2 regions of the Exiguobacterium sp. ZWU0009 genome follow, and region 1 is predicted to be linked to the other one. Evidence: a T-box and tRNA genes for the amino acid it is inferred to sense, from the RefSeq annotation. Region 1 holds a T-box; the other holds one or more tRNA genes.

Region 1 (7,451 bases):
TGTCTCGATTACTTTTTACATGAATCAGCGAATCTGTTATTGATCGTTTTGTTCGCGATTGCTTTAGTTACACTACCAATCATTGAGTTTATGAAAGCACGTTCCTATCGATGAAGCGGTTTGGAACGGAAAGGAGTAAAGCATGGACGAACAACGATACTGACTTCACTTCCGATGGTACACCTACTATATTATCTGGAATGTGCCTGCTGCACCATGCACGAAAAGCGATTGAGCTCGCTCCACTAGGTGTTGCTTATTATGAATTTATCTTGTTTTTTGAGGGCAATCCCATGTCTATCTGTTTAAAGAAGAAATAACTTATACCCACAAACGAATCAAAGAATTGCATAAATGATGAAAAAAATACCTAGATGAGATGACTAATAATCTCTTCTAGGTATTTTTTTTATTATTTTGTCAGTACAGGTGAAATCAATGTAGTAACTGTACTGTTTCCTTCTGCAGTTACACGAAGATTCGCCACACCCGTGACATCAATATCAAAGTCTATTTCATCCGCGCCATATACAACATCATAGCGACCGAGTTCTTTTCCGTTATTGTCGGAGAATACAAGTGTCATTTCATCTTCTGGACTCGCATAGTTCAAGTCACTCGAACTTTTTGTCAAAGCTTGTTCAGTCAAAAGGGACAGTTGACCAGATAATTTTTTATATTTTCGATCAAGACTAAAAGTAGCATATTCATCATTGAAGAACCCTGATAAGATTACGTTTTGATTATTTAGTTTACCATTCGCTAAAATGGATTGATTTTTTTCAATCGATTCAAACGATGAAGAGGCGATATGGATCGATGAAAGTGATGTACCTGAAAGTGGTGTTCCGACTTCATAAGCGGTGGAAGTCTCGATTAGAGGTAATCCTGAAAGGTCTGCTAACAATTGTAATGGTACGTATGGCGTTTTACCAAGCATCAACAAACTTTCTGTATTTTTGTACTTACCAGTTACGACTGCTCCGTCTGTGACAAGTGATTTTGAAGATGCGAGAAGGCGATACCCAGTCGAAAGCTCTTTGATCTTCTTTTTGTTCCCTTCGTTCTCGATTTGAAGATTCTTGTACTTAGTATCAAGTGATTTATAAGACTTTGAGAGGCTCGTGTGCTGTCCTTGTAACGTCTTATAAGCGTTTTCCGACTTCTTTGTTTTTTTCTTTTCGTCGGCTAGTTGTTTTTGGAGTGCTGCTTTTTCCTTTTTCAGTTTAGCCACTTCTTTTGAACTTGAACTTGCTTCAACGATTGATGTCTGCATGACACCGAATGCTAATGATGATACAAGACCTGCTGCGATCCATTTCTTCAAGATGGTTCCCCCTTAAATGACAAAAATGATTTCTTACACCTAACAGTATATTCCAATATCACCTTTTTAGATTTCAATCATTTTGAAATGAAGGGAATGTTTTTATAGATTAAATTTGAAACCAATCACCTCGCAATATCGAGTACATATACAAATCATCGAATTGTCCACGCGTTTTCTCATATTGACGAAGCAACCCTTCACGCTGGAATCCGAGCCGTTCAAGCAATCGTTGCGAAGCGGTGTTTGCTGGTAGGACAAGTGCTTCGATCCGGTTGAGCGAAAGTTCTGTAAAGCCATATTCGATGACCGCAAGCGATGCTTCCTTCGCGATGCCTTGTCCCTGATAGGCAGGGCTCAACTCAAACCCAAGTTCTGCCCGCTGATGGCGTTCCGCTTGATTCAAGAAACCGCAACTGCCGATGATGACATCGTCTTCTTGTAATGCGATCCCGAACCGGATACCCGTTCCATCTCGACGAATTGAGGCATACCAGTCAATCTCTTCAAGCGCGTCTGCTTCTGATTGAAAGGCGGCGAGTCCCATCTGTTTGACGACGTGTTCGTCTGATAAATAGGCTAGGACACTCGTAGCATCTTCGGGTAACACTTCGCGTAAGACGAGACGATCCGTTTTAAGCGTTGGGAAAGTATGTAACATTCAAAAAACTCCTTTGCAAGAAAATGTAAAAAGTTATTGTGCAGTGTTTAAGGCATATGGTAAGATTCTCCACAACAAGAGCATATCATTTCGTTGACGAGAAAGAGTAATGATTGTCCCTCTGCCTTACAGAAAACCGGGATTGCTGAGAACCGGTAGCCAGATCAATCATGAAGATCCTCTCTGAGAAGTCACGCTGAACCATTCAGTAAGCGTGACCGGGTGTCCACCGTTACATGGAATGCACATGATAGTGTGCAACTAAGTGCTGTCGAGAACAAGTATTCTCGGCGGAATATGGGTGGTATCGCGGTGAAGTCCGTCCCTGTCAAAGGGGGCGGACTTTTTTGTATTCTCTTAGTTATCGACAAAGGAGCGAACAAGAGATGACGTCACAAAACCAAGCAGAAACCGAACAACAACGCGAAGCGCGTGTCCGAAACAGGTGGAAACAAGACCAAGTCTTCGCACGATCGATTAAGCAACGCACGGAAGCGGAATTCGTATTCTACGAAGGACCTCCGACTGCGAACGGATTACCCCACGTCGGTCATGCGCTCGGACGAACCGTCAAGGATACCGTCGCCCGCTATAAGACGATGAAAGGGTTTCGGGTCGAGCGAAAAGCCGGCTGGGATACGCATGGACTACCGGTCGAACTCGGTGTCGAGAAACAACTCGGGATCTCTGGCAAACAAGCAATCGAAGACTACGGTGTTGAAGCATTCATCGCACGCTGTAAGGAAAGTGTCTTCTCCTACGAGGCACAGTGGCGTTCCTTCACGGAAAAACTCGGCTACTGGGTCGACATGGATGACCCTTACGTGACGATGGAGGACGATTATATCGAAAGCGTCTGGCATATCCTCGGGACGATCCATGACAAAGGCTGGTTGACGAAGGGACATCGTGTATCACCGTATTGTCCGAGCTGTCAGACGTCACTCAGTTCCCATGAAGTCGCGCAAGGCTATCAGGACGTGACGGACTTATCGGCGACGGTTAAACTCCCAATCGTCGGCATGGAGCAGACGTTTCTACTTGCGTGGACGACGACACCATGGACGTTACCGGCAAACGTCGCGGTGGCGGTTCATCCGGAATTGACGTACGTCACAGTATCGTTTGAAGGAGAGCTATTCATTGTCGCAAAAGCGTTAGTCGCTGAACTGTTCTCGGAATCCGTCGAGGTCGTATCCGAACAGCTTGGTGCGGAACTCGTCGGCTTGCGTTATGAACCACCGTTTGATTTCGTGACGCCGGAGAATGGTCACACGGTCGTCGGGGCTTCCTTTGTCCAAGCGACGAGTGGAACCGGACTTGTCCATCTTGCCCCAGCGTATGGGGAAGAGGATTACCGGGTCGTCCGGGAAAACGGACTGTCATTCGTTAACGTCGTCGATGCTGCTGGGTGTTACACGGATGCCGTTCCACCACTCGTTGGTCGATTCGTCAAAGAGTCAGACGTCGCGATCATCCAGCTGCTCGCTGAACGGGGACGCTTGTTTGCGAAAAAACGCTATACGCACAGTTATCCGCATTGTTGGCGATGTGACTCGCCACTGCTCTATTACGCACAAGACAACTGGTTCATCGAGACGACGGCCGTCAAGGAACAACTCCTTGCGAACAATGCGTCTGTGACGTGGTATCCCGACCACGTCAAGGAAGGGCGGTTCGGGAAGTTTCTTGAGCAACTCGTCGACTGGAACATCAGTCGTAATCGCTCCTGGGGCACACCACTGAACGTCTGGGAGTGTGAAGCGTGTGACACGACGTTCGTTCCAAAAAACAAGGCTGACTTGTTGCACCGGACGACGACAGCGACGGAATCCGTCGAGTTGCATAAACCATACGTCGATGCGTTATCGGTCTTGTGTCCGACGTGTCAGGGAGTGATGCACCGGACACCAGAAGTAATCGATGTCTGGTTTGATAGCGGAGCGATGCCGTTCGCGCAACAGCATTATCCGTCACGGACGCAGACGCTTAACCGCTATCCAGCCGATGTCGTCATCGAAGGCATCGATCAGACGCGGGGCTGGTTCTACAGCTTGCAAGCGATCTCAACACTCTTCACGGGACAGCCTGCCTATAAGCGTGTCCTCGCACTCGGTCACGTCCTTGATGAGAACGGGCAGAAGATGTCGAAGAGTCGTGGGAATGCCCTCGACCCGGTGGCATTGATCGAAGCATATGGTGCTGATAGCCTGCGCTGGGCGCTACTCGTCGACAGCAGTCCGTGGAGTGCGAAACGGTTTGCCGAGCGGATTGTCCAAGAAGCAAAATCAAAACTAGTCGATACGCTTGATCATGCTGTCCAGTTCTATCTGACGTATGCAGAACTGGACGGATTTGATGGCTCACGTCCGCAAAAACGGACGCGTCTCGACGAATGGTTGCTCTCGCGTGTCCATCAAACGACGCAAGACATGACGGATGCGATGGACGATTATCAATTGACTCAAGCAGCACGGAGTCTCGCGCAACTCGTCGATGAGATCAGTAACTGGTACATCCGCCGTTCTCGGGAACGTTTCTGGCAAGCTGACTGGTCGGAAGAGAAACAAGCCGCGTACACGACGCTCCACTTCGCACTTTCGACGACGGCACGACTACTCGCTCCGTTCACGCCGTACCTTGCTGATGATGTCTATCAGCGATTAACAGGAATGAGCGTGCATGTAGCGGATTATCCGGTTGTCGATCCAAAGATGCTCCGACCTGATCTGGAATATGAGATGACACAAATCGTGTCTGTCGTCGAGTTAGGACGACAAGTTCGTAATACGCATGCCTTAAAAGTCAAACAACCGCTTGCTAGCCTAAGCGTCCAATCGAGCGAAACCTTTTCGTGGGCGGACTATACGGCAATCATCCAAGAGGAACTGAATGTAAAAGACGTCCAAATCGTCCCGACGACGCAAGCGACGACACGATTTCGTCTAAAACTGAACTTCCGCGCAGCCGGAGCAAAATTCGCACAGCAAGCGAATGCGATCCATCAATGGCTACAACAATTGTCTGCACAGGAGACTTCCGACTTGCTCGATACAGGAAGATTGATCTACCAGACCGCATCAGGCGATGAAGTCGAAGTGCGTCAAGCAGACGTCATCGTTGAACCAATCGTCAAGACGGGCTTTGCTGCTGCGACGAGTGGTGGACTCACCGTGACGCTCGATACGCGGATCACGGAAGCACTGGAGCAGGAACGCTGGATGCGAGAGCTCGTTCGCTATATCCAGTCGGAACGAAAGGCACAAGCATTATCGCGGGACGCACGAATCGATCTCGTCTTGTCGGTCGATGCGACGTTCCAACCGATTGTCGAGACGTTTGAGCCTTTGTTATTTAAACACCTTGCCTTATCCTCCGTTCGAACTGAACCGCTACAAGGAGCAGGGGATGTCCAGCTAGGCGGACACGATGTCGGTGTCTCGTTCGCACCAACGAAAGAATATTGTTAAGGAGAAGATCATGATTGCATTAGAAGCATTAAAAGGTCGACTCGTCGACGGTTTGTTAGAGGTTCAAAAAGAAGAAGGTTACGTCGCGCGAGAACGTTTCATCTTTAACCGAGGAGCGACGGACGAACAGCTCGCGCTGTTACCTGAGTGGACGGCAGACGACTATCAGACGTTCTTACGTCAACATAACGGGGCGAAGCTGTTTCAGCACGAAACGTTATCGTATAACGATGGATTCGAACTCTTTTCGATCGAGGATTGCCTGACGTATAGCGAGATTTGGGAATGTCCTGAAAACTTCTTAGCGATCGGCGCAGGACCAGACGGGGAGTGGATCGTCTACGAGATGAATCGCCCGGCAGGAAATCGGATCTGGAGTGGGGAATTTCTTAATTTCGAGGAATGGGAAGAAGACACGATGCCGTTCGGCTTTGAGCGATGGCTCGACTACTTGATCGTCGCGCAAGGCACACCATTTTGGGAGTGGTTCCGTTAAGAGAGGAAGAGTATCATTGGACATTCAATTAAAGGTAGCGTCTCTTACAGACGCTCCGAAGCTTCACACGCTTCAACTCGAGGCATTTTCAGAGACGCTCGAGCGGTATCAAGATTTTGCGACGAATCCGGCGAACGAATCGATTGATCGTGTCATTCACCGGATCACGCATCCGAGTAGTACGTTTCATCAAATCATCGTCGACGATGTCGTCGTCGGCGGGATTTGTGTCGTTGCGAAAGCACCGAGTCGCTACGCGATCAGTCCGATGTTTTTAGATCCAGCCCGTCAAGGTAAAGGGATCGCCCAACGCGCATTACAGCTCGTTGAAGCAGCGTATCCGACTGCAACGATATGGGAACTGCGGACGATTCGCGAAGAGACACGTAACTGTTACTTTTATGAGAAGATGGGTTACCGATTGACTGGTGTCAGTCAACCACTCAATGAACGGTCGACACTCGTTTCTTATCAAAAATCGGTTTCGGAATGAGCGGGTTTTGTCGGAAGGAAGAACCACCACAGATTCGTCAATAGAGCGGCAAGGACGGCAAAGTTAAACAGATAAAGACAAAAGAAGAAGACGAACTCACCGATGTCCTCAAGGTTAGCTAACGGATTATCAACCAAGTACGATTCGTGACTGACCCCGATGATGAACAAAGGAAAGAAAACATAGAAGTACCGTTTCCAAAAGAACGACGCACGACCTGTTTGAGACATATGAGCACCTCCTGAAGGAATGGCACGCTTCTTCTGACCGGAAGAAGCGTGTGTTTGTTTACGATAAAGACGGTGTACCGACGACTTCGACGTGACGCGTGACCGTATCAAACAGACGTGTCCGCGTATCGTTATGAGACAACAGTAACGGCTCACCAGTCTCGTCATAGACGAACGCAATCGGAATTGAAAAACCACAGTTACGGTACGAACCATCAGCATGACTCGTCCCGATCATGAGTGCTTGTTGCGCCTGACTGATGATACGCGCTTCACCAGACCACTCGGCATACTGTTCTTCACTAAACATGCCGACACCGATCGGATTGAAGATGAGATCAAGTCCGGATTCTTCGCGTAGCCCATCGTTTCCTAAGAAGATTTCGCGGCAGAGGACGTATCCATAGCGGAACGACCCGTCGTTTGCTGTTGAAGGTGTATAAAGCGGTCCGGCTTCTGGTGTTTTTGCGCGATCAAGGAGAATCTTCCCGGTCGCATCGATGATGACGGCACGGTCGAGATTCGCTTCATCCTTGTAACCCGTGACGACGGCTGTTTCGAACTGTTTGGCAAGATGTTGCACGCGTTCGAGTTCCGTGACCGTACAATAGCCTTCCGGGTAGACAATCAGATCGACTTCAGGATAAGCGGCAATCTCGTGTTCGAATTGTGCGAGCCCAGTCTCGCGTTTCGGTTGAGCAATTAATAGTTTCATCAAAACATCCTCTCAGGCATAAAAATATCTGAAAAATCAGACTTTCCATCCGTCATGAT
Region 2 (7,451 bases), 460 kb from region 1:
CATCTACGTCAGGTTGTTCCATCGAATATTCTTCACCGACAGCTTCCATGATCGGGAAGACAGTAGAAGAACCGTCGATTGCGATTTTTCCTTTTAAATCAGATGAACTAGCAGAACCGCCTTTATCGTTACCACATGCTGCCCCCACTACTGCGATTGATGCTACCGTTGTGATGAGTGCTGTTTTTTTCATCCAAGACATGATTAATTTTCCTCCTCGAAAGTATGTCGCTGACGATGCTACGACTTTTTATCCGTTTTCCTTACAAGACTTATACTACGGATGAACTATTAAAACGAAATGAATCCAACGTAAAAGAATTGTAAAGGCGTGTTTTTTAGTGTTTACAGTTCGAAATCCATTAGAAAAAAAGGTCAATGCAAACAAAAAAACGAGAGTGATTGCTCACTCTCGTTTTCCATCTAGTTAATTTGACTTAGTTTGCCACGGGATATCTTTGACATTAAAGTACGCTTTGACAAGATCGTGACCAATTTTTGAGTTGACGGTTTCTTGTTCCATATAAGGAAGAAACACGGCCCATGCCATCTCTGGATTATCATACGGTGCCCAGCCAACGAGGTTCGAGTTCAATGAACGAACCGGTTGACCACTTCCGTCACGTAAGGCGATTCCATCGTCACCATAGACACTAACCTGCGCTGTACCTGTTTTCGCAGCTGCATCAATACCGGTTTGTGCGATGATTTTTGCTGTACCACGCTCTCCTTTGACAACGCGATGTAATCCTTCACGAACATGATCAATGTTATCTTGACTGACTTCAATTCGATTCAAATAATTCGTCTTGAAGCTATAATCAACTTGTTTTGTTCCTTTTTCAATCGAATTCGACGCGAGAACTTCTTTTAAGAAGTGCGGCTGAACACGATATCCACCGTTGGCAAGCGTTGAAATATACTGTGCGACTTGTAGCGGCGTAAAGGCATCATACTGTCCGATGACTCGGTCCATGAGTAAAGTGACGCGGTCAGGTGTTCCTTGAACACCCTTTGCTTCGTACGGTAAATCCACACCCGTTGTTACTCCAAGCCCGAACTGACTATAGTAATTCTGCATGATCGCAGCTGCTCCGTCCACACTCGCTCCGGCAATACCGTTACTTGGGTACTTCGCCATCCGCATCGCAATATTAAACATATAAACGTTTGATGAACGCTCAAGTGCCGTTAAATCCGTGATTGCTCCCATGTTGACGTACGATGCTTTTTTCGTACCCCCGATTGTAATCGGAGCATCATTGATGACTTCGTTTTGACGGATGACACCCTCTTCGAGTCCCATCGCAACTGTTGCACCTTTGATCGTCGAACCAATCTGAAGGGATGTCAACACGTTATTGATTGCGACATCCGAAAACTTACCGGTTGCTGGATCCAACTTTTGACCAGACATCGCAAGAATCTCACCAGTCTGTGGGTTCATGACGACGGCGTAACCTTCTTTTAGATAACGACTACCCATGCCACGCCCCATTTTAATCGCTTGTTGCATGATTTGGTCGACTTGTTTGTTGTACTCTGCATCCACGGTCAGAACGAGATCTTTACCGGACTCGCCTTCTTCGCGTTTTGGATCACCGACCGGCTCTCCATTGAACGTCTCATACACATCGTACGCGGGTTTCCCGCGCAGAAGATCCTCATACTGTTGTTCAAGGAATGATGTTCCGACACGGTCATTCAAGCTGTAACCTTTTGCTTTGAACTCCGCTTGTTGTTCTGCTGGAATCTTCGAGTACTTCCCAAAGATGTTTCGAAGTGTTCCTTCATATGGATAAGAACGCTCATAGAACGGTTCCACCGATACACCTTTTAAATCTTCTAGATTTTCATCGATGATCGCCATCTCTTTTGCAGAAGCACCGAGTTTGACGAGTTGTGGATCAAGCGCATATCCGACTTCCATGTTGTGTTTGATCGCAATGACTTCCATCGTTTGATCGTCATAATCGATATCGTCTTTCGTAATCGCATCTAATCGGATTTGATCCTGTTCTGCGATTGATAGTTTACTTTGTGCTTCTGCTGAAGGATATTTCTGTTTGACGGCTTCTTGATAACGACGATCAGACTCTTTCGTGTTTGTCGCGATCCAGAAGTCCTTAATATCACGTTCTGTGACTTTCCAATCTTTTTTAGGCAAATCAATGATTGCCGCAAGGCGCTGTGCAATCTCAATGCGTTCATCGACTTTCGTCGTTTGTGCTCGACGGTAGACGATGGAGTATTTAGAAATCGTATCAACCAAAAGACGACCATCCCGGTCATAAATCTTTCCGCGTGGCACTTCATATTTTGATGCGATCATTTCTGTTTTTTGAACTTCCCGCGAAATTTTCTCACCATTGACGATTTGCACGACTCCTAAACGGAAAATCAAAATCGCAAACAATAAAAAAACGACGAAGAACATTAAATTCAGACGAAGCGGCAGATGATTACGCCGTCTTCCTCGTACGGTGATTCGTTTAGCCATGGCGTACTCCCCTATCGTTCAAAAGTCATCTTGTTTCATTATATAGAAGGAAACTTTCCATAACAACCTATCCCATCATTTTCCGCATTAAAAAAAGCGTATCGTTCACAATTGAACGATACGCTCATTTTCACGTTACTTCGCGTCAGCGTAAAGCTTCGCTACGTGATCCCAATCAACGACGTTGAAGAACGCATTGATGTAATCAGGACGACGGTTTTGATAGTTGAGATAGTATGCATGTTCCCAAACATCAAGACCGAGAATTGGTGTTTTGCCTTCCATGACTGGTGTATCTTGGTTTGGTGTCGAAACGACCGCCAATTTCCCACCATCAACGATTAACCAAGCCCAACCTGAACCAAAACGAGTTGTTGCTGCTTTCGCGAACGCATCTTTGAATGCATCAAATGATCCGAATGATTCATCGATTGCTGTCGCGAGTTCCCCTGTTGGAGCAGCTCCATCGTTCTTCTTCAGCAGTTTCCAGAAGAATGAGTGGTTCCAGTGACCGCCACCGTTGTTACGGACTGCAGTTTGAATGTTTGCTGGGAGAGCATCCAAGTTTTGAAGAAGTTCTTCAAGTGACTTTCCTTCATGTTCTGTACCCTCAAGCGCCGCATTCACGTTCGTGACATACGTGTTGTGGTGTTTCGTGTGGTGAATCTCCATCGTACGAGCATCGATATGTGGCTCAAGCGCATCATAAGCGTAGCCGAGTTCTGGTAATTCAAATTTTGACATGTTCATGTCCCCCTTTGTGCTATTTTCGAAAACTTCAATACCCTTTAAGACTAGCAAAAGAACCTGTGTTGACGCAAGTCAAGACCCTCGGATTTACTCGACTTCTCGTGGAGCAAAAACAGAGACACCTCCACCTGGAACTGGGAAGACACCGAATCCTTCATCGTCGATCACAACTGGGTGATCTTGGTGGTTCGTATAATCGAACCACTCTTGTCCCGCGCGCTCTTCACCAACGAACATGCGCTTCTCGCACATGTCAGCATTCGACAATAAGACAGCACAGCCAGAGTTCTCGATTTCTTCTACGCCTCGACGAACCCAACCGACGCAATGCGGATCATCGAGATAATCTTCTTGGTCACCATATGCTTTGTGATAACGTGCATACAGTAAAGCATCAATCATTTCTTTTTTACCCTCTACAGGATGAGGTCCTTGCACTCCATAATAGTCACCGTAGAAGACACATGGATAACCGTCTTTACGAAGTAAGATCGATGCATACGCATGCTGTTTGAACCAGTCATCTACCCATGATTCGAGTGATTCACCTGGTTGTGAATCATGATTATCGACGAACGTGACAGCATTCGTCGGGTGTGATTCGACGAGCGTATCTGCAAACAACGTTGTTAAATCAAACTCTTGTCCCTGGTTCGAAGCTTCATGGAATTTATAATGAAGGGGAACGTCGAACAAATCGATCGTGTAATCAACGCTATCAAGGAAATGACGGCAATCATCGAGATCTGATTTCCAGAACTCCCCGACCATATAGAAATCGCCATCATTTTTCTCGATCATCGATTTTGCAAATTCATGAACGAATTCATAATTGATATGTTTGATTGCGTCGAGTCGGAATCCTTGGCAGTCAATCGTCTCTTGGAACCAATGCCCCCAGCGGATCATCTCTTCACGTACTTCCGGATGGTTATAATCGATGTTCGCGAACATCAAATAATCATAGTTTCCGAATTCGTCATCGACTTGATCGTTCCAGTCTTTATTTTTACCGGATATCTTGAAGACACCGGTTTTTTCTTCACGGGCATCGAAATCCGTTCCATTAAAGAATTCATGTGTCCAGACAAAATCCGAATATTTTCCGTTTCGACCAGGGAACGTAAATTTCGTCCATGCTTCGATTTCGAATTCTTCTGAAATTTCTTTCGAACGGTCTTCTGGATGGACCTCAACGACATTGATTGTCTCAAGTTCATCGGCTGCTGCTTTATGGTTCATGACAACATCCGCATAAATGGCGATGTCATTCTCACGAGCGACTTGAATCGCTTCGACGAGTTCATCCTTTGTACCGTATTTCGTACGGACCGTTCCTTTTTGATCAAATTCGCCTAAATCATATACGTCATAAATGCCATATCCTGTATCTTCATCTGATTGACCTTTTGACGCCGGTGGAATCCACACGGACGTGATGCCGGCAGCACGTAATTCAGGCGCCCGCTCTTTCAAGCGTTGCCAGTGCTTCCCATCATTCTCTACATGCCACTCAAAAAACTGCATCATCGTATGGTTACGTTCCATCTCTCTTCGCTCTCCCTTAGTTACTATAGTATGAATATTATTACAATATCTTTACTATTCCCCGGAGGAACAAAAATAAACGCACCTCGTTTTTCAACGAGGTGCGTTCTACTGAATGGACCCTGCAGGGCTCGAACCTGCGACCGGACGGTTATGAGCCGTCAGCTCTAACCAGCTGAGCTAAGGGTCCTTAAGTAATAGTAGCGGCGGAGGGAGTCGAACCCACGACCTCACGGGTATGAACCGTACGCTCTAGCCAGCTGAGCTACACCGCCATGATGTATGTTGCTTTACTCTTACTAGATTACGAGATGTGGCGAAACTTGTCAATATGCTATTTCAAAAAAATAAACAGCTGATTTCATTTTTTGAAATCAGCTGTCATAGACAAATCGTATTTCGCTTAGTTCGTTAATGCCGTCCGCTGTTCAAGGACGAGATCCGTGATGTTTACAGCATGATCGCCAATTCGTTCGAGGTTCGACAAGAGATCGACGAAGATCATCCCTGCTTGGCCCGTACATTCGCCAGCGTTAACACGAAGGACATGGTGTTTACGGAATGAACGTTCGAGTGCATCAAGTTTACCTTCGAGTTCTAGAACTTTGCGAGCTCGTGTAACATCGTCCTCTTCGACGGCGCGAACGGCACAGTCGACGATTTCTTGCGTCAAGGCATACATATCATCAAGCTCTTGTTTCGCTGATGATGTGAACTGAATCCGGTTGACGATTTGGAAATCGACCAATTCGACGATGTTTTCGACGTGGTCACCAATTCGTTCAAAGTCATTGACGGCATGCATCAGTAACGAGTGTTCATTTGATTCACGCTCTGATAGATCATGTGCCGCTACTTTAACGAGATAACTTGTGACTTCTGTATTTAAATGATTAATCGCATATTCGATCTGTTCTGATTCTGATACATCCTTTTTATCATGCGATTGCGTGTAACGATGTGCTTTTGCAAGCGCATCTTTTGAGAATTCACCCATTCGTAACACTTCAAGCTTCGCTTGGTTTAATGCGAGTGCCGAAGATTGGTTCAAGATATTTTGATCGAGATGACGCGGTTTTGAATCAATCGTCGTATCCGTACCCGGTACGATTTTTTGTACAAGCCATGCGATTTGCGCAATGAACCAACATTGAATCAACGTATTGACGACGTTGAATGTTCCGTGTGCAAAGGCGATTTGCATTTTCGGACCTAATTCAAGCGTGCCTGTGATCCATGTGATGAAGCTTGAGAAGATTGGTAATGCAATCAGGAACAATACTGTTCCGATGATATTGAAGATGACGTGTGCTGCTGCTGTTCGTTTAGCTGCAATCGACGCACCAAGTGCTGCGAGTACTGCTGTGATCGTCGTTCCGATGTTATCACCGAACAAGACCGGAAGAGCTGCTTTGATATCGATCATGCCACCAGCGTACAACTCTTGTAAGATACCGATCGTTGCTGACGACGACTGAACAAGAACAGTAAAGATTGTTCCGACGAAGACACCCAGCAATGGGTTATCCGACATCGATACCGTCAACTCACGGAACCAGACGCTTGATTCAAGCGGAGCCATTCCGTCGCCCATCAAAGTGAGACCATAGAACAATGCACCAAAGCCAAAGAAAATCTGTCCGATGTATTGAACCCGTTCTTTATTGAAGAAGAAGATCAAGAAAGCACCAATTGCGATTGCTGGAAGCGCAGCTTCCTTGACGTTAAAGCCGATGATGAAAGCCGTAATCGTTGTTCCGATGTTAGCCCCCATGACGACTCCGATTGCCTGTCGTAAATTCATCAGACCTGCACTAACGAGTCCGACAACGATGACGGTCGTCCCTGACGACGACTGTATCAAAATCGTGACGACGATACCTGCTAGGATACCTAACAATGGATTTGTCGTATATTTATCAAGGATATAACGTAATCGGTCTCCTGCTGTTTTTTGGAGCCCATCTCCCATATACTTAATACCGAATAGGAAAATCCCGAGTCCACCGATGAAGGTGAAAATCATTTCCTGCAAATCATAGTTCATCTTGCCAGCTCCTTTATTTCATGTGGATTGATGTGTTTGTAAAGTTTATTTTCTCAACTTCCCCATTATGTAAAGGTCCGGTGAACTTGTAAATAGTTTTTGCGACATCCGTTTGTTAAGGTTTTATTAATCTGTACCATTACACAAAAACCCTTTATTACCAATCAAAATTAAACAATTAAAACCTGTTTTAAAACAGTAGAAAGAGTGATTCACTTGTCATTTTTACGTCAACTGATTAATTACTTACAAACTTCCTTAATTCCAAATCGTCTGTTCTTACGTCTTCGTTTGGCAGATGTTTCCCTTTATTTTTGTGGATTAGCTTGGATTTCACTTTGGACGACGATCATTGATTCCTTCTTTTTACAAAAAAGCATCCCGATCGTTGCTTGGTTCATCCTTCATTTCATCTTTATCGCAATTGCTGTATTACTTTACGTGTTGTTCATGGCGTATCTAACGAAGGGATTCGTTCGATTGTTACTTCCCCGTCCGTGGGCATATCGCCAAACGTTTCCTTATACGGTTGCAACGAATCTCTGGTCCTTCCCACTTGGTATGCTTCTATACCAACTCGATTATCCTCGCTTCGGAATCGGGGTG

Evidence for each region. The T-box of region 1 lies ahead of ileS (isoleucine--tRNA ligase). A T-box ahead of a tRNA ligase gene usually reads a tRNA of that ligase, here a tRNA-Ile.
Region 2: it encodes a tRNA-Ile, which carries the amino acid that the T-box ahead of ileS (isoleucine--tRNA ligase) is inferred to sense. The anticodon was not compared.

Annotation. Positions count from the first base shown of each region.
Region 1 covers NZ_CP018057.1:1,381,755-1,389,205, forward strand. The annotation lists gene L985_RS07095 (hypothetical protein) at 1-114, shown strand, start outside; gene L985_RS07100 (hypothetical protein) at 413-1,327, opposite strand; gene L985_RS07105 (GNAT family N-acetyltransferase) at 1,437-1,988, opposite strand; T-box leader at 2,073-2,318, shown strand; gene ileS (isoleucine--tRNA ligase) at 2,375-5,458, shown strand; gene L985_RS07115 (SMI1/KNR4 family protein) at 5,469-5,954, shown strand; gene L985_RS07120 (GNAT family N-acetyltransferase) at 5,971-6,447, shown strand; gene L985_RS07125 (hypothetical protein) at 6,426-6,677, opposite strand; gene L985_RS07130 (carbon-nitrogen hydrolase family protein) at 6,736-7,392, opposite strand.
Region 2 covers NZ_CP018057.1:924,667-932,117, reverse strand. The annotation lists gene L985_RS04725 (PstS family phosphate ABC transporter substrate-binding protein) at 1-202, opposite strand, end outside; gene L985_RS04720 (peptidoglycan D,D-transpeptidase FtsI family protein) at 428-2,500, opposite strand; gene L985_RS04715 (superoxide dismutase) at 2,636-3,244, opposite strand; gene L985_RS04710 (alpha-amylase) at 3,338-4,798, opposite strand; tRNA gene L985_RS04705 (tRNA-Ile) at 4,915-4,988, opposite strand; tRNA gene L985_RS04700 (tRNA-Met) at 5,000-5,073, opposite strand; gene L985_RS04695 (Na/Pi cotransporter family protein) at 5,202-6,845, opposite strand; gene L985_RS04690 (hypothetical protein) at 7,053-7,451, shown strand, end outside.